DNA from 2 places in the Acetobacterium sp. K1/6 genome. Region 2 is predicted to be linked to the other one. Evidence: riboswitches for the same ligand, from Rfam matches in the RefSeq annotation. Region 2 holds a riboswitch; the other holds the start of a gene.
The links. A riboswitch is a leader RNA that binds a small molecule or an ion and turns the genes downstream of it on or off. The one in region 2 is predicted to bind thiamine pyrophosphate.
Positions count from the first base shown of each region.

Region 1: it holds a riboswitch for thiamine pyrophosphate, as region 2 does, so the genes downstream of both, thiC (phosphomethylpyrimidine synthase ThiC) here and cytX (putative hydroxymethylpyrimidine transporter CytX) in region 2, are expected to answer to the same signal.

Region 1 covers NZ_JAXQGA010000004.1:161,713-171,752, forward strand. The annotation lists gene U2P91_RS05035 (5'-nucleotidase) at 1-337, opposite strand, end outside; gene U2P91_RS05040 (hypothetical protein) at 733-858, opposite strand; gene U2P91_RS05045 (tocopherol cyclase family protein) at 908-1,885, opposite strand; gene U2P91_RS05050 (DUF92 domain-containing protein) at 1,938-2,792, opposite strand; gene U2P91_RS05055 (redoxin domain-containing protein) at 2,939-3,394, opposite strand; gene U2P91_RS05060 (HD domain-containing phosphohydrolase) at 3,436-5,556, opposite strand; TPP riboswitch at 5,891-5,989, shown strand; gene thiC (phosphomethylpyrimidine synthase ThiC) at 6,098-7,390, shown strand; gene U2P91_RS05070 (hypothetical protein) at 7,502-8,644, shown strand; gene U2P91_RS05075 (sensor domain-containing diguanylate cyclase) at 8,760-10,040, shown strand, end outside.
Region 2 covers NZ_JAXQGA010000003.1:135,684-145,723, forward strand. The annotation lists gene U2P91_RS03715 (SoxR reducing system RseC family protein) at 459-875, shown strand; gene rsxC (electron transport complex subunit RsxC) at 956-2,284, shown strand; gene U2P91_RS03725 (RnfABCDGE type electron transport complex subunit D) at 2,290-3,288, shown strand; gene U2P91_RS03730 (FMN-binding protein) at 3,285-3,851, shown strand; gene U2P91_RS03735 (electron transport complex subunit E) at 3,853-4,476, shown strand; gene U2P91_RS03740 (electron transport complex protein RnfA) at 4,476-5,054, shown strand; gene rnfB (RnfABCDGE type electron transport complex subunit B) at 5,068-5,880, shown strand; TPP riboswitch at 6,139-6,249, shown strand; gene cytX (putative hydroxymethylpyrimidine transporter CytX) at 6,373-7,575, shown strand; gene thiM (hydroxyethylthiazole kinase) at 7,557-8,381, shown strand; gene thiE (thiamine phosphate synthase) at 8,368-9,006, shown strand; gene U2P91_RS03765 (HAD family phosphatase) at 9,003-9,659, shown strand; gene thiD (bifunctional hydroxymethylpyrimidine kinase/phosphomethylpyrimidine kinase) at 9,656-10,040, shown strand, end outside.

The DNA of each region.
Region 1 (10,040 bases), on a different contig from region 2:
AGGGTGACAGTAGCGCACCGCTAACCAGGGCCGCCCGGGTAATATCCAATTGGTAATGCTTGATCGAGTTAAAAATGCGCAGACTGCTGTCGGCATTATTTCGGGACATCACAATGATTTCAGTTTTTCGCTGCTCCGATCCGACTTCGTTGAGTTTCAGCAAGGCCTTGATTAAGGCAAAACCGGTTCCCGGTTTTAACAGATCGTTCTCATGTTCAATCTGATACTTTGTATAGGCATCCACACCTTGTTCATTAAAAATCTGATTTTCCTCCTCCAGATCAAAGAGCGCCCGGGATGAAATGCCAACGACCAAACAGTTTTCAAATTTATGCATGTTATTCCCCTATCTTCCTATTTGATAATGATTTTTTAATCTTAATGCATCAGTCTAAAGATTAATACTTATCCACAATTGTGTTGATTTTATGGACAATTGTGGATAAGTTGGTAATTCTTGCTTTTCTTTGCCTTAAAATCTTATCCACATGCCAAAAGAACCTTTCTCAACGAGAAAGGTTCCTAAAATTAAATTTTCTATTCTTATCATATCACCTGACTGGTTGATAGTAAAGGGAATCCTGCCCGACCTTTGTTTAAGCAAAATGACCGATTTCTGTTAAGAATGTGTTCCAGCGCCATTTCATAGCCTTCCCGGATGCTTGGTGACTTGTCTCTTCAATAAAGAATCAGACCGGCATTTAAGGCAACAATATCTTCCCTGGTTTTGGTTTATAGCCCCTTTAAAAGCCGAACAATGCACAAAGCCGAGGCTTCCACCGAGTCAAATGTTCGGATTTCATCCACATTTCCCAAAGTTATCAACATACCCTGTGGATTAAATGAATAGTTATCCACAGAGCCCTCTTCTTTCCGCTCGGCAATAGAGGTCGTTCCTTAATTTCCGTTATTCTGATTCTTTGTTCGAAGCGACCTGATCGTCTAGACATATTTCCATTCCAGCTTCATTGCTGGCGCTTTCAAAGAGAACAACGCCCTGATTATTTGTTAAACACACCCAAACTTTGGCAGTAATACTCTCAATGATCTCCCGATCCATCAGGCCATCCACTGGTGCCCGAAGCCTACCACCACTGTTCATCAAAGCACTAAAAGCAAGCGACCCATTCGGACCTTCCAGCACTCCGGCGCAGGTTCCCTTTTCTGTATCCACTTCCCATTTTTCCAGCCGGGAAAAATTATAGGTGGCGAAACGCCGGGTAATCGTTTTAAAGTCAGTAAAATAGGCGAAAAAACCCGGAAATTCCAGTCCTAAAAAAGGAATGTTGGCCCGCGAAAAAACAAAAGAAGCATTTCCGCCTGCAAAGTGACTGGCCTGAAGCCAGAGATAGGTTTTGGGAAATGACCGGCCGTAGTCTTTTTCAATATAACCCACGCCCCCATTGAAATCTAGCAACTCACCATCAAGCTCAATAACGCCCTTGATCTCATGATATAAATGAAGGATCGCATGGTAGCATTCCATAAAGGGGATTACCCCAAAAGGCCCCATAATCCCGGGATGCTTTGGTCCTCTGGGAAAAGGATGGATTTCATCAAAGGTCAGCCGCCCTTTGATACTCCCCTCCTTGGTGTCAACATTTAAAGACAGACCCTGAGCATTGAAAGCATTGTTTTCAATTTCTACGTCAAATTCATCTGTTCTAGCCTTGAACTCGAAATAAGGAAAAGGATGATACCAGGTTTTTCCATTTGCGGCATTGATCACTTGAATAAACGCCTGCTTATTTCCCTGAGGATCGATCGCCATTCCCGGAATAATGGCAATGGCATGTTTCCGATCCGCGCTAATGCATTTGTAATACCACCCTTCAAAATAGCGTCGTTTCTTGTTTTTACCCTGAAAAACTGCCTGCTTGATCATCGCAACTTTCCTTTCCTATCCCCCAAAATAATATTGTTTATGCAACCCATTTTCACTGGAAGTCGATAAAAATAAAAACCAATACGGCGGCCAGCAAGGAGCTGGCAAAGTTGACAAAATCATTATTTACAAAGCTTAACCCGCTATGCAACTGGTTGGGTTTATTGTTATAGCTTGATTTTTCAGTTAGTTCTCCGGTTTCTCTGCTGATGTATTTGGCCTGGATCGCAGCACCCATTAAGCTGTCCAGAATTGACCCCAACAGGCCTCCCAAAGTAATAATACCCATTTGCATCCACAGGAGTTCACCGCTGTTTCCAGCCATCAATTGAAAAAGACCATAGGTCAAAGCCACCACTGCCGAGCCGCCCAAGGAAGCCAGAAGGCCCAAAGGGCTGACCCCACCGGACAATCCCTGATTAACAGGTTTTAGGGTAATTAGCGAAACTGGTGCCCTGCGGCTGAGAATGCCGATTTCCGAAGCCCAGGTATCGGCATTACAGGCTGCAAATGAAGCCGCCACTGCCACCAGATAGGCGGGGTTCTGAGATATGGCAAAGGGCACCGCCATAATCAGTGCCGCTCCTCCATTGGCAACCACCTGAACAATATCCCGGGGACCAGACTTGGCATGGATTCTGGCCGCAATCGGATCTTTTAAACCGGCTTTGAAATGCGACAAAAAGGTGGAACTTAAAAAAAAGACCATCAATAGTATAAAGAATAGGGGTCCCCCTGCTAAATACAAGGCTACTGCCAAGAGAAAGGCTCCCAAAGCCGCCGAAGGCCTTAATGATTTTCGCCAGTATGCAAAAAAAGCGCCTGCCAAAGAAAAGAAAATGTATATCACATGCTCCAGGATCGATCCTGTTTGAGCCACTAAACTATAGTCGGTTAAATTTTCCATTTTGACCTCCTTTCAAGTATGTCTTTTTCATACCCCAAATACTTCAAAAAACACCCCGGTTACCCGGGGTATTAAAAATGGCAGCTTCATAGATTTTACTTCTACTGATGATCTTTTGACAACTTCAACACATTATTTTTGCTTTATTACATTTTTCCCAACACTTCTTCCACATCCGGTAGGGTACGAATTTCGTATTTTTTAACCCAAATCACCATTCCCGTTTCATTAATCAGAATATTCGCTCTTTTTGACGCCCCATGCTCTTCGTTGAAGATCCCATAATCTCTGGCTACCTCACCTAAAGGGACAAAGTCTGACAAAATTCTGATGTGTTTTAAGGATAACGCCCGGGCCCACACTGATTTACTGGGCTGGGGATCAACACTAAGACCCAACACGATGGTGTTTTTTTCCTCGAATCGGTTCGCATTGCGATCAAGCGAGCGCATTTGATCGGTGCACACCGATGTAAAAGCCAGCGGATGCCAGGACAGAAGCACCTTTTTTCCTTTTAACTGACTTAGCGTGACCACCTCACCATTTTGATCCTGCAATGCAAAATCCGGAGCCATTGCCCCTAATTGAATTATCTCTGCCATAACTTCTTCCTCCTTATATTTTTATCTTGTTTTTAATTTTTCTAATCCTCCGTTATTATTGAAATCTCAAGTTCCACTGGCAATCCTTCTTCCTCAATCATTTTAAGAAAGACCTTCGCAATTTCTGGATCAAATTGGGTTCCCGAACAGGTTTTCAATTCACCGATAGCATAAGCTAAATCATTGGCTTTTTTATAGCTGCGACTATGAGTCATCACATCAAAGGAATCTACCACGGTGATGATTCGGCCCAGATAAGGAATATCCTGGGCGCTCAAGCCATTGGGATAGCCAGTTCCATCGTATTTTTCATGGTGCGCCAGAATATAATCGGCAATATGTTCAAGCGCTGGAGTCGACTTCGCAATCCGATAGCCAATCTCCGGATGGGTTTTTATAATCTCCCATTCGTCATGACTAAGCTTGGCCGGTTTGTCAAGAATATACTCTGGTATCCCGATTTTGCCGATGTCATGCAGTAACGATAACAGCTCCAAATCATCCAGCTGATCTTTGCGTAAATCCAAACGGCTTCCCAGGGCTTTACTCAATAGGCCGATCCGCATGGTGTGGGCTTCCGTCTCAGTACTTTTTTCGTGAAGCGTTCTAGCTAACGTTCGAATGGTGGCATTTCTGGAACTGCTGCTTTCCATCAGCTTATTGCGGTACATTCGGTTCTCCGCCAGGTTTAGTACATCTTCCGGTCTTTTTAGGTCTTCACTCTTTTCAGCATAGCCCATAGCCACACTGATCTTTAAATGAAAACCCGGGATTTTTTCAATTTCATTGGTAATCTCTTGAATGATTTGGCAGACTTCCTCCTGAGTAATGTCTTTGAGTAAGATAACAAATTCATCTCCAGGCCATCTTGAAATTATATCGGTCGGCCTACAAATTCGTCTGAGCACATTGCTTACGGTAATCAGTACCTGATCACCTTCCTGATGGCCAAAGGCATCATTTGTCAGTTTAAGGCCGTTGATATCACACATGATAATAAAATAGTGGCTCTCATTCTGACGACTGATGGATTCAAACTGCATTTTCATATAATCGCGATTTTTAAGCCGGGTCAAGGGATCAGAATAACTTAAAAACAAAACTTCTTCCTCTTTTGTTTTTCTTTTGGTAATATTGGATTTGATACGCTGATTGGCCTGATTTATTTGCTTAAGCATCTGATTGATTGAAACCGCCAGCATTTTTAGTTCATCCTTTCCATCCATTTCGATGGATAAGGTCGTATCTCGTTTTAACCCCACTTCTTTGGTAAAGGCGATGAGTTTTTCAATTCTTTTTAAAAAATACCGATCGACAATAAAATAATCAATGCTGAGGATGACTATCAGAATAAGAATGAAACTGGCCATAAACAGATTAAACTGATCTTTTACAAAGCTATAGTTTTCTTCAATCCGGGAAATTGTCATTAAGATGGTTTCCTCATCGTAGCTATCCCGCTGAAGACGACTGGCTGTGAGATAAGGTTTTCCAGCAAATTCTCTTTTGACAATCTGGTTTTCCAAAACGACGGCAGCCGACCCGGCTTCTCTGAATTCCACATTGACGCCGGTTAGTACTTCAATGTAAGCGGTCATTTCCTTATCAACATTTTTGAACATCACCATACTACCATTACTTGTTGCTGTACGACTGGAATTATTAACCCGCCCGGAGGCAATCAGATATGGCTGCCCATTCAGAATAATCAGATCTGTTTTAGCGTCCTCACCATCAGTGATCGATCCGCTATAAAAGTTGTTTTGTCTGATTTTTTCGATCAAGGCAACCGTTTCTTCATTTTTCAGGTCAAAATCCGAATAAGCGATCACCTCATTGTTTTGATTTGCGAAGAGCATCATATTTAAGCTCAAGTTTTCCAGGGACGCCGGATTAAGATTCACGGTTACGTAGCTTGGATTCCGGTCGTTTATAAAACGATAGGTATCGTCCCAATAGGCCCAATCTTTCAAAATACTATTGAGGTCTTCTTTTTCATTTTCGATGATGGTTTCAACCATTTCAAAATCTTTGCTGATCTGTATTCTCTGGGCTTCCTCAACATAGCCATAGAAAACCCCGTAAAAAATCCCATAGGTAAGGCCCAAGAGCACGGCGGCACTGCACAAGGCGATCATAATTGCTTTATGTTTTAATTTCATATGACACCATCTCTGTCTTTTTAAACTGACTCCGCTCAATTTAATTTATTTAATCGTTTTCTATATACCGTTGTTTACTATTATTCCGTAAGCATCATTCTAATTATAGCGCATATTTTCTCTCATCCTTTGATTGCTTCAATCCACCAGGGCTACTCTAATTAAAGTAATTCTATTTGATCCTATCATAACAATAATAACCTTAAAATGACAGTTTTTATTTACTAATTTAACCCTATTTTTTTCATGTTCTATCTTATTTTGCCCTCCTAACTAAACCAGCTCTTAGCTCTTGACATTTTTACTTTACATGATATAATGTTGGCAATTAAATACTGATTTGCGGGGGGACTTATAAAGTTGAGAAGGTTAAAACCTGACCCTTTGAACCTGTTAGTTAATACTGACGTAGGGAAGCAAGGCGTTTTGGCTAATTTTCAAATACGTGTTTTCAGTGCTTTCCTATTCGGGAAGGCACTTTTTTTGTGCCTAAAAATCTCTGATTTGAAAGGAATGTATTGTGAAAAACTACAAAACTCAAATGGAAGCGGCAAAAAAGGGGATTATCACCCCGGAAATGAAAACAGTGGCACAAAAGGAAAATATGGATGCTGCCAAACTTATGGCTCTGGTCGGCTGCGGCCAGGTTGCTATACCAGCCAATATCAGACATCATTCCCTTTCGCCGGAAGGTGTTGGCACCGGTCTGAAAACTAAAACCAATGTGAATCTCGGCGTATCGGGAGATTGTCTAAACTATGAGGCGGAACTGGAGAAGGTAAACCTCTCTCTAAAATTTGGGGTCGAATCGATTATGGACTTAAGTAACTACGGGAAAACCAACACTTTTAGAAAACAACTCATTAAAATGTCCCCTGCAATGATTGGTACGGTTCCGATGTATGATGCCATCGGTTATCTTGACAAAGATCTACTTGCAATTACCGCCCAGGATTTTATGCGGGTTGTCCGAGCCCACGCCGAAGAAGGGGTTGACTTTATGACGATTCATGCCGGCATTAATAAACGGGCGGTAGAAGCCTTTAAGCGGGATGGACGGCGAACAAATATTGTCTCCCGGGGCGGCTCACTGCTCTTTGCCTGGATGGAAATGACGGGTAATGAAAATCCCTTTTACGAATATTATGATGATTTTCTTAAGATCCTCCGGGAGTTTGATGTCACCATCAGTTTAGGTGACGCCCTGCGCCCTGGTTGCATTGATGACAGCTCCGATGCTTCTCAGCTCAGTGAACTCATCGAACTGGGTCACCTAACCAAACGGGCTTGGGCTAAGGATGTCCAGGTAATGGTTGAAGGACCTGGTCATATGGGGATTAATGAAATTTCCGCCAACATTGTTTTTCAGAAAAAATTGTGTCATAATGCGCCCTTCTATGTTCTTGGCCCCTTAGTAACTGATGTTGCCCCAGGCTATGACCATATTACCGCTGCCATTGGCGGAGCTATTGCCGCTGCCAATGGGGCCGATTTTCTTTGCTATGTAACCCCAGCCGAGCATTTGCGCCTCCCGGATGCTAATGATGTCAAGGAAGGGATTATTGCAACAAAGATTGCCGCCCATGCTGCCGATATTGCCAAAGGTATACCCAACGCGCGAGACTGGGATAACAAGATGTCTGACGCCCGGCGAAAGATCGATTGGGATGCCATGTTCGAACTGGCTATTGATGGCGAAAAAGCCAAAGACTATTACGAAAGCACCCCCACCGAAGAAAAACATAGCTGCTCGATGTGTGGCAAAATGTGCGCGGTGCGCACCACTAATATGATTCTTGAAGGCAAAACCGTGACACTCCATCCTGAGAACTGATCAACTTTATTTAATTTAGCACTTATCTTTTTTTTTGATCTGCCGATATTAATTCTAACGGATTACGTCTTTTTGGGCGTGATCATTTCGTAAAAACATGGAGGTGGATTTATGAAAATCGAAAGTTCAACCGTCACAATGGCAAGTCAAAGCAGTTATAGGGAAGCAACCAAATCTGTCGGATCTTTGAGAGTTTGGGATGCTCAGGGCAATGCCGTAACTTCAACCACAGCCAGCGCTTCTGCAAAGGGGATGGATATCCTTGAGTTGTCAGAACAAGCTAAAAAGTTACCTGCTCAAACCCCTATATCAAATCAAACCCCAGTGTCAACAGTGGCCTCGGGAGATGAAACCGCTTCGCTCTCCAGTAAAGAAGAACAGGAGCTAACGCTACTAGAACAAATGCTTAAGGCATTAACCCGAAAAAAAATGAAATTTGTGATGCCTAAAAAAATTACTTTGGAAAATCCGAAAATGAGTCAGTCCATTCAAAACGCCTATGCCAGTCGAAGTGCACTACTGACCGCTGCCGCCGGGTGGGCTCAGGGTTTAGCCGGTGCTCAACCCCGCAGTGCTTCTCCTAGTGGCGGCTTTGAATACAATCAGAGCGTCACCCACTATGAATCTGAAAGTACTTCATTTCAGGCTCAGGCAATGGTGAAAACTGCCGATGGCCGAGAAATCAATGTCAATCTGCAACTTTCCCTCAGCCGGGAATTTATGTCCTATTCCAATCTCAATATCAAAGCTGGCAATGAGCCGGTTCAGGTTGACCCGCTGGTTATTAATTTCGGTGCCGCCACCACCTCGCTGACGCAGCAGAAATATGCCTTTGATATTGATGCCAACGGCACCCTGGATCAAATTTCCTTTGTTAGTCCCGGCAGCGGTTTCCTGGCCTTGGACCTTAATGGCGATGGTAAAATTAATGACGGCAGTGAGCTGTTCGGCCCGCAAAGCGGCAACGGTTTTGATGATTTGGCAAAATATGATTCCGATGGCAATAACTGGATCGACGAGAACGATCCCATCTATGATAAGCTACAGATCTGGTCCAAAGATTCCTCCGGTAACGATGTGTTAGTGGCACTGGGTCAGAAAGGCGTAGGCGCCATTTATCTGGGCAATGTCAGCACCAGCTTCGCACTCAAAGGGGCCGACAATCAAACCGATGGCCAACTGCAACGCACTGGCATCTATCTTAATGAAAATGGTTCGGCCGGAACGATTCAGCATATTGATCTGAGTATCTAAGAGCTAAAACTTAATTTCATTACGATCCGCCAAATAAAAGGTTTTGTTAATTTTGATTGACAAAACCTCTTTTTATTGTTTAAAATTGAAATAAAACTTAACTGATGAGGGCATTATGAAACAACGAAATAAAGTCGGACTGCTGATCTCACTAATCATACTCATTGGTATCGTTGCTATTGTGTTCTTCAGCTTTGCAACCTACAGCAAGATCATTAAAGATGATGTACTAAATATTTCCAAACTCACCTCCACTAATATCTACTCAGAAATTAACAACGAACTGACCAAACCGATCTTTGTCAGCCTGACCATGGCTAACGACAGTTTTGTCAAGCAGTGGCTCCAGCAGGAAGATTCTTCGCAAAACCATGAAATCATTGACTATTTGTGGGGAATCCGAAGCAAATATAATTACCATTCTGTCTTTTTGATTTCAGCCAAATCGCTACACTATTTTCATTACAATGGCTTATTTAAAACCATTTCTCCCCAGGATGACCACGATCAATGGTATTACGACTTTATCAATCAGGATCAGCTTTATATCCTGGATGTCGATCAGGATCAGGTCGATAACCAACGCTTGACGATCTTTATCAATTGTAAAATACTAGATGAGCAGGGAAACCTTCTGGGCGTGGCCGGGGTCGGAATTGAAATGACTTATGTCCAGGAGCTACTTAAGAATTTTGAACGGGATTATGATCTGGAAGCCTTTCTCGTTGATGAAACGGGCTTGATTCAGGCTCACACCAATCCCAATCTGATTGAAAATCAAAATATCAACGATCTGGAAATTTATGCCACCATCGGCTCTGATCTTTATAATAAAGCCGACACCATCAATGTGTTTAATGATGATAATTTATATAATCAGCAATATATCATCAGTCACTATATTGAAGAACTAAACTGGTATCTGATCATTAGAAAAGACACCTCAGAGCTGGCTCAGTCCTTTAATCAACAATTATACTATGATCTCTTTATTGTCATTTTAGTCCTGGCCTCTGTGCTGATCATTGTCCAGCGAATCATTATAAAAAATGATCATCAAATGAAACAACTGGCTCTGCTGGATAATTTGGGTATCCTCTCCAATCGGAAAGATTTCGATCAGAATTTAAAAACCACACTGGCTCTGACTGATGAAACAAAGGACTTCTGGTCGGTTTTCCTAATTGATTTGGATCACTTTAAAGACGTCAACGATACCCACGGTCATCTACAGGGGGACAAGATCTTAAAACATGTGATGACACTATGCAAAACAGCTCTTAGTGATCATCTCATCACTCGCTGGGGTGGTGACGAGTTTAGCGGTATTATTTACCTTTCTGGGGTTTTAGCCGCTGAAAAACTAGAGACCCTGCGACTTGAAATTGTTAATGAC
Region 2 (10,040 bases):
GTAAAAATTCGCTAAGTTGCAACGATAAGGGGTTGTCGAGATTATCGATTGTTAATATTTATACTATCTCAGAAATAAGACGAAAAATCTGAGCTAACAAAATCTGGTTCGGTTTTTAACTTTAAGTAAACGTTTTAATGGATTTTCGTAAAGTCGTCAAGAAAGGGTGAATTATTACTCTGGTATAGCGGTGTTAAAGGGTGTAACACAACCTCGGATAAATTCCATATTTCCTCTTGTAATTCAATTTTTTGAAGGTATAATTAAGTTCGATTTGAGGCCCCCAAAAAGACAAAATAAGAACGCCTTATTTAATAAGAAGAAAGTTGACAAAAAAGGCCGATACCCTGACTGGAACAATAATATAAAGTTTAATTAAGTTGTTGCATGATAGAAGCAAATACAATGAACTGGCGAGGATACATAATAAATCGAGTAGAATGTTGGAGTGAAACGAAATGCGTAGAGAAGAGACCGGAATTGTCATCGAAACCAGTGAAAATAAGGCAAAAGTTAAAGCCAGTCGTCACGGCGATTGCGAAAACTGTGGGGTCTGTCCAGGTGATAACGCCATGGTTGTCGATGTTCAAAACCCCATTGACGCCAAAATTGGTCAGCGGGTGGCTTTTGAAATACAGGAAGTGAACATGCTGTTGGCAGCTTTTGTGGTTTACATTATGCCGCTGCTGGCCATTTTCGCGGGAGCCATCAGCGGCGGAATGCTTGGGAATAATCTGGGACAAAATGTCCTGGCCTGTCAAATCGGCGGCGGAATATTTTTCTTTGCCATCGCAGTGGTCTACATGAAACGCTACGATCGGGCTGTGAAGAAAAATGATAAGCTGCTGCCGGTGATCACAAAAATCGTGAATTAATCGAGCTGGGCCAAACAAATCAAATAGATTGATGGAAATAGAACAATTAAATTAACAAAGGAAAAAAAGAGGTATGAAAGATGATTAAATCATTTCGCGGCGGGGTTCATCCCAAAGACAGCAAATCCTATACTTCGGGAAAACCCATTGAAACGGTCCCGTTGCCAGAGGTTGCGGTTATTCCCATGAGACAGCATATCGGCGCAGCCAGTGTACCGATCGTAAAAAAGGGGGATCTGGTCAAAAAAGGTCAGGTGATTGGCGAAGCGGATGGATTTGTCTCCAGCAATGTCCATGCTTCCATATCCGGACAGGTTATCGATGTGGGTAGTCATCCTCATCCCATCTTTGGCAAATGCGAGGCGGTTGTCATCAGCAATGATGGAAAAGACGAATGGCTAGAAGGACTTCCGCTGATACGCAATTGGGAACAACTGGAAGTCGCACAATTATTGAAAATCATTAGCGAGGCTGGAATCGTCGGAATGGGGGGCGCCACTTTTCCAACCCATGTAAAATCAACCCTGCAAAAAGACAAGCATGTGGACCTCATGGTTTTGAACGCCGCCGAATGCGAACCCTATTTAACCGCCGATCATCGGATGATGCTGGAAGAAGGTCCCCGCATTGTTACCGGGGTAAGAATCGCCATGAAAGTCCTGGGAGTAGAGAAATGTCTGGTAGGAATTGAGGATAATAAAAAAGATGCGATTGAAAAGATGACCGCAGCTTTTGCCGGGTTGCCGGTGGAAGTCGTGGCACTGCCCACAAAATATCCCCAGGGAGCTGAAAAAATGCTCATCAATGCCGTGTCGGGAAGAATTATTCCTTCCGGCGGACTGCCCATGGATGTGGGCGTGGTGGTCCAGAATGTTGGAACCGTGGCGGCCATCTGTGATGCCGTAACCCAGGGTATTCCGCTGATCGAGCGGGTAACGACGGTCAGCGGCGGCAGTATCAAATCCCCGAAAAATATCAGGGTGCGAATCGGCACACCTTTTAGGGAAGCGATTGAGTTTTGTGACGGATTTTCAACCCGTCCGGAGAAAATAATTATGGGCGGACCGATGATGGGGATGGCCGAACCGAATATTGATATTCCCATTATTAAGGGTGTATCCGGCATTCTAGCCATTGCCAAGGGGGAAGCTAATACCGGCAAAGAGGCCTCATGCATTCGCTGTGGCCGATGTGTTAATGCCTGTCCGATGGGTTTAAATCCCAGTATGCTCAGTATTTTAAGTGAACGCGGTCTTTATGAAGAGGCTCGGGAAGATTACGGACTTTTTGATTGTGCCGAATGCGGCAGCTGCGTTTTTGCCTGTCCGGCCAAACGCAATATTGTCCAGTATGTTAAATACAGCAAAGCCCAGAATACGGCTGCAAAATTGAAAGAAAAACGAGGTTGAACATCATGGTTGATACAACAATCAATGATAAAATGTTTAATGTTTCGATGTCACCCCATATTCGTGATAATGAATCTATTTCAAAAATTATGTGGACGGTGATGATCGCCCTGACGCCGGCAGCCCTATTTGGCGCCTTCAATTTTGGCTATCGGGTTCTGATTGTGCTGTTAATTGGGATGGGTTCAGCGGTTCTATTTGAATATCTGACTCAGAAAATCAGAAGAAAAACCATCACCATTCGTGACGGCAGTGCCTGTTTAACGGGACTGCTGCTGGCGATGTGCCTGCCGCCGACGATTCCCTTTTATATGCCGGTAGTGGGTTCATTTATTGCTATTGTCATCGCCAAACACGCCATGGGCGGCTTGGGCTTTAATATCTTTAATCCGGCCCATATCGGGCGGGCGGCATTAATGATTTCCTGGCCGGTGGCGATGACAACGTGGAGTAAGATGACCACCGGGGTGGATGTGGTGTCAACGGCGACGCCCCTTAATATTTTAAAACAGCAGGGCTATCAAAAACTGATCGAGACTTTTGGTTCCGCCCCGGATATGTATCAGGCCCTTTTCCTGGGCACCAGAAACGGGAGCATCGGCGAAACATCGACGGTATTGCTGCTACTGGGCGGGTGTTTTTTAATCTATAAAAAATACATTAACTGGCAGTTGCCGGTGGTGATGGTTGGCACGGTGGGGATCCTGACCTGGGTCTTTGGTCCGGCGGGACTCTTTACCGGCGATCCGCTTTTTCATATGATGGCCGGGGGACTGATCATCGGCGCCTTTTTTATGGCCACCGATATGGTGACCATTCCGATTACTATTAAGGGTCAGGTGATTTTTGCCTTAGGGGCGGGGATTCTTACCGTTCTGATTCGTTTAAAGGGCGGCTATCCGGAAGGGGTTTGCTATTCGATTTTATTGATGAACAGCATCACACCACTGATTGACCGATTTGTTCAGCCAGTCCGATTTGGTCTGAGGGGGGAAGTAAAATGACAGAACAACACGGAACTAAGCACTATTCCATTTTTCAGATCGCCATCAATCTGGCCATTGCCTGTTTTATTTCGGGTGCGATTATAGCCGTGACTTATTATTTCACCGCCCCGATCACCCGGCAAAATACCGAAAATACCAAAACTGAAATGATGCAGGAGCTGGTCGCTGAATCGGATCAGTTTGTCCCGGTGCCGGGAAAAACCGACTGGTTTATTGCCAACAAAAACGGCGCGGCGATCGCCTATGTCATCCCGGAAGACACCAAGGGTTATGGCGGCACCATCAAAATGCTGGTGGCGATATCGCCGGAAGGCAAGGAGATTGACTATCAGATCTTGTCGGCCAACGAAACCCCAGGACTGGGCGACAGCGTGGCTAAAGATGAATTCAAAAAACAATTCCAGGGTAAAACGGCGGCGGCCATGGTCGTGACCAAAGATCCGGCCAATACGGAGAATATCCAGGCCATTACTGGGGCCACCATTTCGTCGCGAGCCGTTACGGCCGGGGTGAAGGCCGCTGAAACAGCGGTTATGGAATATTTGGAGGCACAGAACTAAGATGAAAAATTTATGGGATATCTTTAAAAAAGGCGTGATTGTGGAAAACCCTATTTTTGTACTGGCACTCAGTCTGTGTCCGGCGCTGGCAGTCACCGCCTCGGCGATTACCGCCTTAACGATGGGGCTTTCAGTGATGTTTGTGATTACCGCCAATAATGTGGTGGTCTCACTGACCCGGAAACTGGTCAACCCCAAAGTCCGGGTACCAGTTTATATTACCTCGATTGCCACCATCGTCACCCTGGTGCAGCTGTTGCTCCAGGCTTTTGCGCCGGAGCTTTACAAGGCCCTGGGCATTTATCTGGCGTTAATTGTCGTGTTCGCCATTATACTGGCCCGGGCTGAGGTGTTTGCATCAAAGAACTCGGTAATCCCCTCATTTTTTGATGGTCTGGGAATGGGCACCGGCTTTACCCTGGCGTTGTTGCTGATTGGCTGTATTCGGGAACTGCTGGGGGCCGGGTCGATTTTTGGGGTCCCGGTCATTGGTGACTGGTATGATCCGGCGTTAATTATGATCCTACCAGCCGGTGGTTTTATCTTAATCGGCTATCTGGTTGGCGGCTTTAAAATGCTGACCGAATATATGGAAAAAGCAGAAGCAAAAAAGGGTGATGCATAATGGAATATTTTACTTTATTTATCAGTGCGGTGATTGTTAACAATTTCGTCTTAACAAAATTTCTGGGATTATGTATTTTTTTTGGGGTGTCAAAAAACCTCAATGCGTCAATTGGCATGGGGATGGCGGTTACTTCGGTGATGACCTTGAGTTCAATGCTGGCCTGGGTGGTTTACAATTTTGTACTGGTCCCGTTGAATCTGACCTTTATGACAACGGCGGTATTTGTCTTGCTGATTGCCAGCTTTGTTCAGTTGCTGGAAATGATTATCAAAAAACAGGCCCCGGCCCTTTATAACATGTGGGGCATTTATCTGCTGCTGATTGCCACCAACTGTGTTGTTCTGGCAGTGCCGCTGCTAAATGCGGAATCCAGCTTTTCGTTCTTAAAAAGTGTGGTTTATGCGGTGGGTTCCGGTCTGGGTTTTGCCCTGGCGATTGTTTTAATGGCCAGCCTGAGAGAAAAACTGCGCCTGGCCGATGTCCCTAAACCGCTGGAAGGACTGGGCATCGCCTTTATCCTGGCAGGGATGCTGGCCCTGGCCTTCACTGGTTTTTCAGGCATGATAACATTGTAGAGGAGTGACAGAGATGGAAACAGCAATAATGGTTGTCATTGTGATGACCGCGATCGGGTTGGTATTTGGTCTGATTCTGGCATTTGCCGACAAAAAATTCTCAATTGAAGTGAATCCGCTGATTCACATTGTCGATGATATTCTGCCCAAGGGGCAGTGTGGCAGCTGTGGTTATGCCGGCTGTCTGGCCTATGCCGAGGCGGTGGTCTTAAACCCGGAGGTGGCCCCAAATTTATGTATCCCCGGGAAAAAACCGGTGGCCGATCTGGTGGCCGAATTAACTGGCAAATCAGCGCCGGAAATTGAACCGCGGATTGCCCAGGTGCGCTGTAAAAATACCATTACCCATGCGATTAAGAAATATAATTATGCCGGCGTGGAAGATTGTATTGCTGCCAGCCTGATTCAGGGCGGGCCCAAGGGCTGTGAATACGGCTGTGTTGGTTTTGGTACCTGTGTCCATAGCTGTCCCTTTGGGGCGATGGTCATGGGCGAGGATCATCTGCCGTTGGTGGATGAAAAGAAGTGTACCGGCTGTGGCAAGTGCGCCACCGTTTGCCCCAAGGCGATTATTCATATGACCCCCATTGGGGCCCCGGTGGCGGTGCTCTGTAATTCCCGGGACAAGGGCGTCGTTGCCCGTAAACTGTGTTCGGTGGATTGTCTGGGCTGCGGATTGTGCGGTAAGAGCTGTTTGTTTGAGGCGATCACAGTTGAAAATAATCTGGCGGTGGTTGATCCGAAAATATGCATGGAAAAATGCGCCAAGCCAACCTGTCTGGAAAAGTGTCCGACTGGAGCGATCTATGATTTGAGAACGGTGTGAAATTTTAATCGTTAAACTAACGCAAGCATAAAAAAAACAGCCGGTCCGGATGACCGCGCTGTTTTTTTATATTAGGAATGAAAAGAAAAAGAGGAGATGTTTATCTCTTGTCTTTATCTTAGGCCCTGAACCTTTAGCGAAACTTTGAAAGAGGTTAAGTTTAAGTTAAATTAAGATTGCACCGGGGCCAATTCAATAAGGCATTTCAGTCCATAACACCGTTGACAAAAATCAGACGGTATGATAATCTTTATCACAATTAAAGAGTTGGGGAGCTTATGCATATAGGCTGAGAGGAAGTAAATCGCTGCTTCGACCCATGCACCTGATACGGATAATGCCGGCGTAGGAAACCCATGTCAATCTACTGTGCATTCGTGCACAGTTTTTTTGTATAAAAAATTGGCATAATGCAGAAATATGCAGTATACGGATTTATTCCTCAAACGTTTTAATGTAATCGGTGCAGTCTTAAAACGAAAGGAATATACTATGCAAAATGAAAACAAACTGTCAAACCGGAGTCTGAGTCTGTTATGGTTTGGAGCGGCTATTTCCATTGCCGAAGTCATGACAGGAACACTGATTGCACCATTGGGTCTGAAGGATGGGATGATGGCCATTATCATTGGCCACATCATTGGAACCCTGATTCTTTTTCTAGCCGGGGTCATTGGGTCACAAAGTAAACTGGCGTCGATTGAGTCGTCCCGTATTTCCTTTGGGAAATACGGATCTTACTTTTTTTCGGTCATGAATATCCTCCAGCTGATTGGGTGGACGGCAGTGATGGTGATTACCGCGGCAAAAGCCATCGACGGGGTTACCCTCAATGTCTTTAACTACCAAAACACAATGCTCTGGTGCCTTATCATTGGCGTTGTCATCACTGGGTGGGTCCTGGCCGGATTTAAAAATATCGAAAAACTCAATTTTGTCGCAGTGGGGCTGCTTTTCGTTGGTTCCATTATCTTGAGTTTTCAGATTTTCGGTGGGGCGGCCAGCAGCTCGACAGTTGAAGGAACGATGACATTTGGGGGCGCGGTCGAGCTTAGTGCGATCATGCCGATATCATGGTTGCCGCTGATTGCTGATTATACCCGGTTTTCAGAGCGGAAAAAGTCAGGTGTCATGGTTAGTTCGGTTAGCTACTTTATCGGCAGCTGCTGGATGTATATCATCGGTTTGGGTGCCGCCCTTTATGTGGGTACCACAGATATTTTTGTCTTATTGACGGCCATGGGGCTTGGGGTAGTGGCTCTGATTATCATTCTTTTTTCCACCGTCACAACGGCCTTTCTGGATGTTTATTCGGCCGGAATCAGCTTTATCAACATAACCTCAAAGGTCAAAGAAAAAACCGTGGTTCTGGCAACCTGTGCGATCGGCGTTATCCTAGCGATGATCACCCCGATTGAGCAATATCAGGATTTTTTATATTTGATTGGGTCGGTGTTTGTGCCGCTGTTTGCGATTCTATTGACGGAATATTTTATCTTTAAGCAGGTCAGTCCCGATGAAAATAAGTTAATTGATCTAAAAAATGCCATAATCTGGATCGCCGGCGTATTGATTTATCGATACCTGATGGGATTTGACTTTCCCATTGGAGTCACCCTGCCGGCAATGGTTCTGATTGCCATCTTGTGCATATTAGTAGAAAAAGGGAGAGTATTATGTTCGAAAAAATCTTAACAACTATCAGTAACCAGCCGCCGCTGGTCCATTCCATCACCAACTATGTAACCGTGAACGACTGCGCCAACATCGTGCTGGCCTGTGGTGGGGCACCGATTATGGCTGACGATATCAATGAGGTGGAAGAAATTATTGCCATCTGCAACGCCCTGGTGATTAATATCGGCACCCTTAACGAGCGGACGGTGGCAGCGATGATTAAGGCCGGGAAAAAAGCCAACAGTCTCGGCCGGCCGGTGATTCTCGATCCGGTCGGCGCTGGTGCCTCGACGCTACGGACGAACACGGTCTTTAAGCTGTTAAAGGAAGTTCAGTTCAGCGTGATCCGCGGCAATGTCTCGGAAATTAAAACCATCGATCAGGGCAGCGGTACCACCAAAGGGGTCGATGCTGATATCAGCGATGCAGTGAACGAAGAAAATCTCGATCAGATGGTTGTCTTTGCCAAAGCCCTCAGCGCCAAAACCGGGGCTGTCATTGCCATCACCGGCGCCATCGACATTGTCGCCGATCGCCACAAAGCCCTGGTGATTCGTAACGGTCATCCAATGATGTCCCGGATTACCGGCACCGGCTGCATGCTGACCACGGTCATTGGTAGTTATTGCGGGGCCAATCCCGATGAATTGCTGCTGGCGACCGCTGCCGCAGTTAGTTGTCTGGGTTTGTGCGGGGAGCTGGCCTTTGCCAAGGTTCAGGCTCATGAGGCCGGCACAGCATCTTTTCGCACCTATCTCATCGATGCCATGAGTCGGATGAATAGCCAAACATTGGAAGGAGGGATGAAGGTTGAAACTCGATAAAAATACGATGCTGCTCTATGCGGTGACTGATCGAACCTGGCTGGGCGACCGGAGCCTGGCCGATCAGGTTGAAGACACCTTAAAAGGGGGCGCGACCTTTATCCAGCTGCGGGAAAAGGAGTTTGATTTTGATGACTTTGTCAAGGAAGCCCAGGCGATCAAAAAATTAACCGATGCCTACAAAATCCCCTTTGTCATTAATGATGACGTCGAAGTGGCCCTGGCGGTGGACGCCGATGGGGTTCATGTCGGTCAGGACGATATCGATGCGGGGGAATTGCGAAAGCGGATTGGCGATAAAATTATCGGCGTTTCGGCGGATACGGTGGAACTGGCCTTAAAAGCTGAAGCCGATGGCGCCGACTATATCGGGGTGGGGGCCATCTATTCCACCGCCACCAAAATGGATGCCGAGGTAGTGGCGTTTGAAACGATTGCGGCCATCTGTCAGGCGGTATCAATTCCGGTGGTGGCCATCGGCGGGCTTAATGAAACCAATATTCACACCTTAACAGGAACCGGGGTGGATGGGGTGGCCCTGGTATCGGCCATCTTTGCGAAAGCGGATATCATCAGTGCGACCCAGGAACTGAGATCTTTATCCGAGGCGATGACACGATCATGAACCAGGCAATTACGAATGTGGAAGGGATGATCTTTGATCTGGACGGGACCTTGATTGATTCGATGCCGGCCTGGGAAAATATCGGCAGTGATTTTTTAAAAAAACACGGGATTGCTCCTCCGGATGATTTAAATGAGACCATTAAAACCATGAGTTTTGCCGAATCGGCCCGCTATTTTATTGAGTTTTACGGGGTCGCCATGACCGAAGAGCAGGTCGGCGATGAAATCAACGGCATGATTCGGGAAAACTACGCCAGACATATTGCCCTAAAACCCTTTGTCAAGGAAGCCCTGGATCAATATTTGAAGCAGGGCATAAAAATGGGGATCTTAACCGCTACCCACAAGACCCTGACCGAATTGGTACTGCGCCGTTTTGGCCTGCAGAACCATTTTGAATTCATTCTTACTTCCGGGATGACCGGTCTGCCTAAAAGTCAGCCGGAGATTTATCATCAGGCGGTGGCACAGCTGCAATTGCCGGCCCAGCGGATTACCATTTTTGAAGATTCCCTGTATTGCATCAAGGCGGCTAGAGAAACGGGCTGTCATATTATCGGTGTTTTTGATGAAGCTTCAAAAGAAGATTGGGAAGCGATCAAAAGAAGTTCGGATTCCGTCATTATGAGTTTTAAGGAGTTGCTACGATGAAAAAGGTCTTATCAATCGCCGGGTCGGATTGCAGCGGCGGAGCCGGTATCCAGGCCGATATAAAAACGATTATGGCCCATGGCAGTTATGCAATGACGGTGATCACTGTGTTAACGGCGCAAAATACCACTGGAGTTTACGGAATTTCTGAAGTTATGCCTGACTTTGTGAAAAATCAGCTGGATTGCGTCTTTACCGATATTTTTCCCGACGCCGTTAAAATCGGCATGGTTTACAACGCTGCGATTATTGCAAGTATTGCCAATCAACTAAAACAGCACCAGGCCAGCAACATTGTCCTGGATCCAGTGATGGTAGCCACCAGCGGCGGCCGACTGTTGAGTGATGATAGCATCGAAAGTTTAAAAACAGAGTTGATGC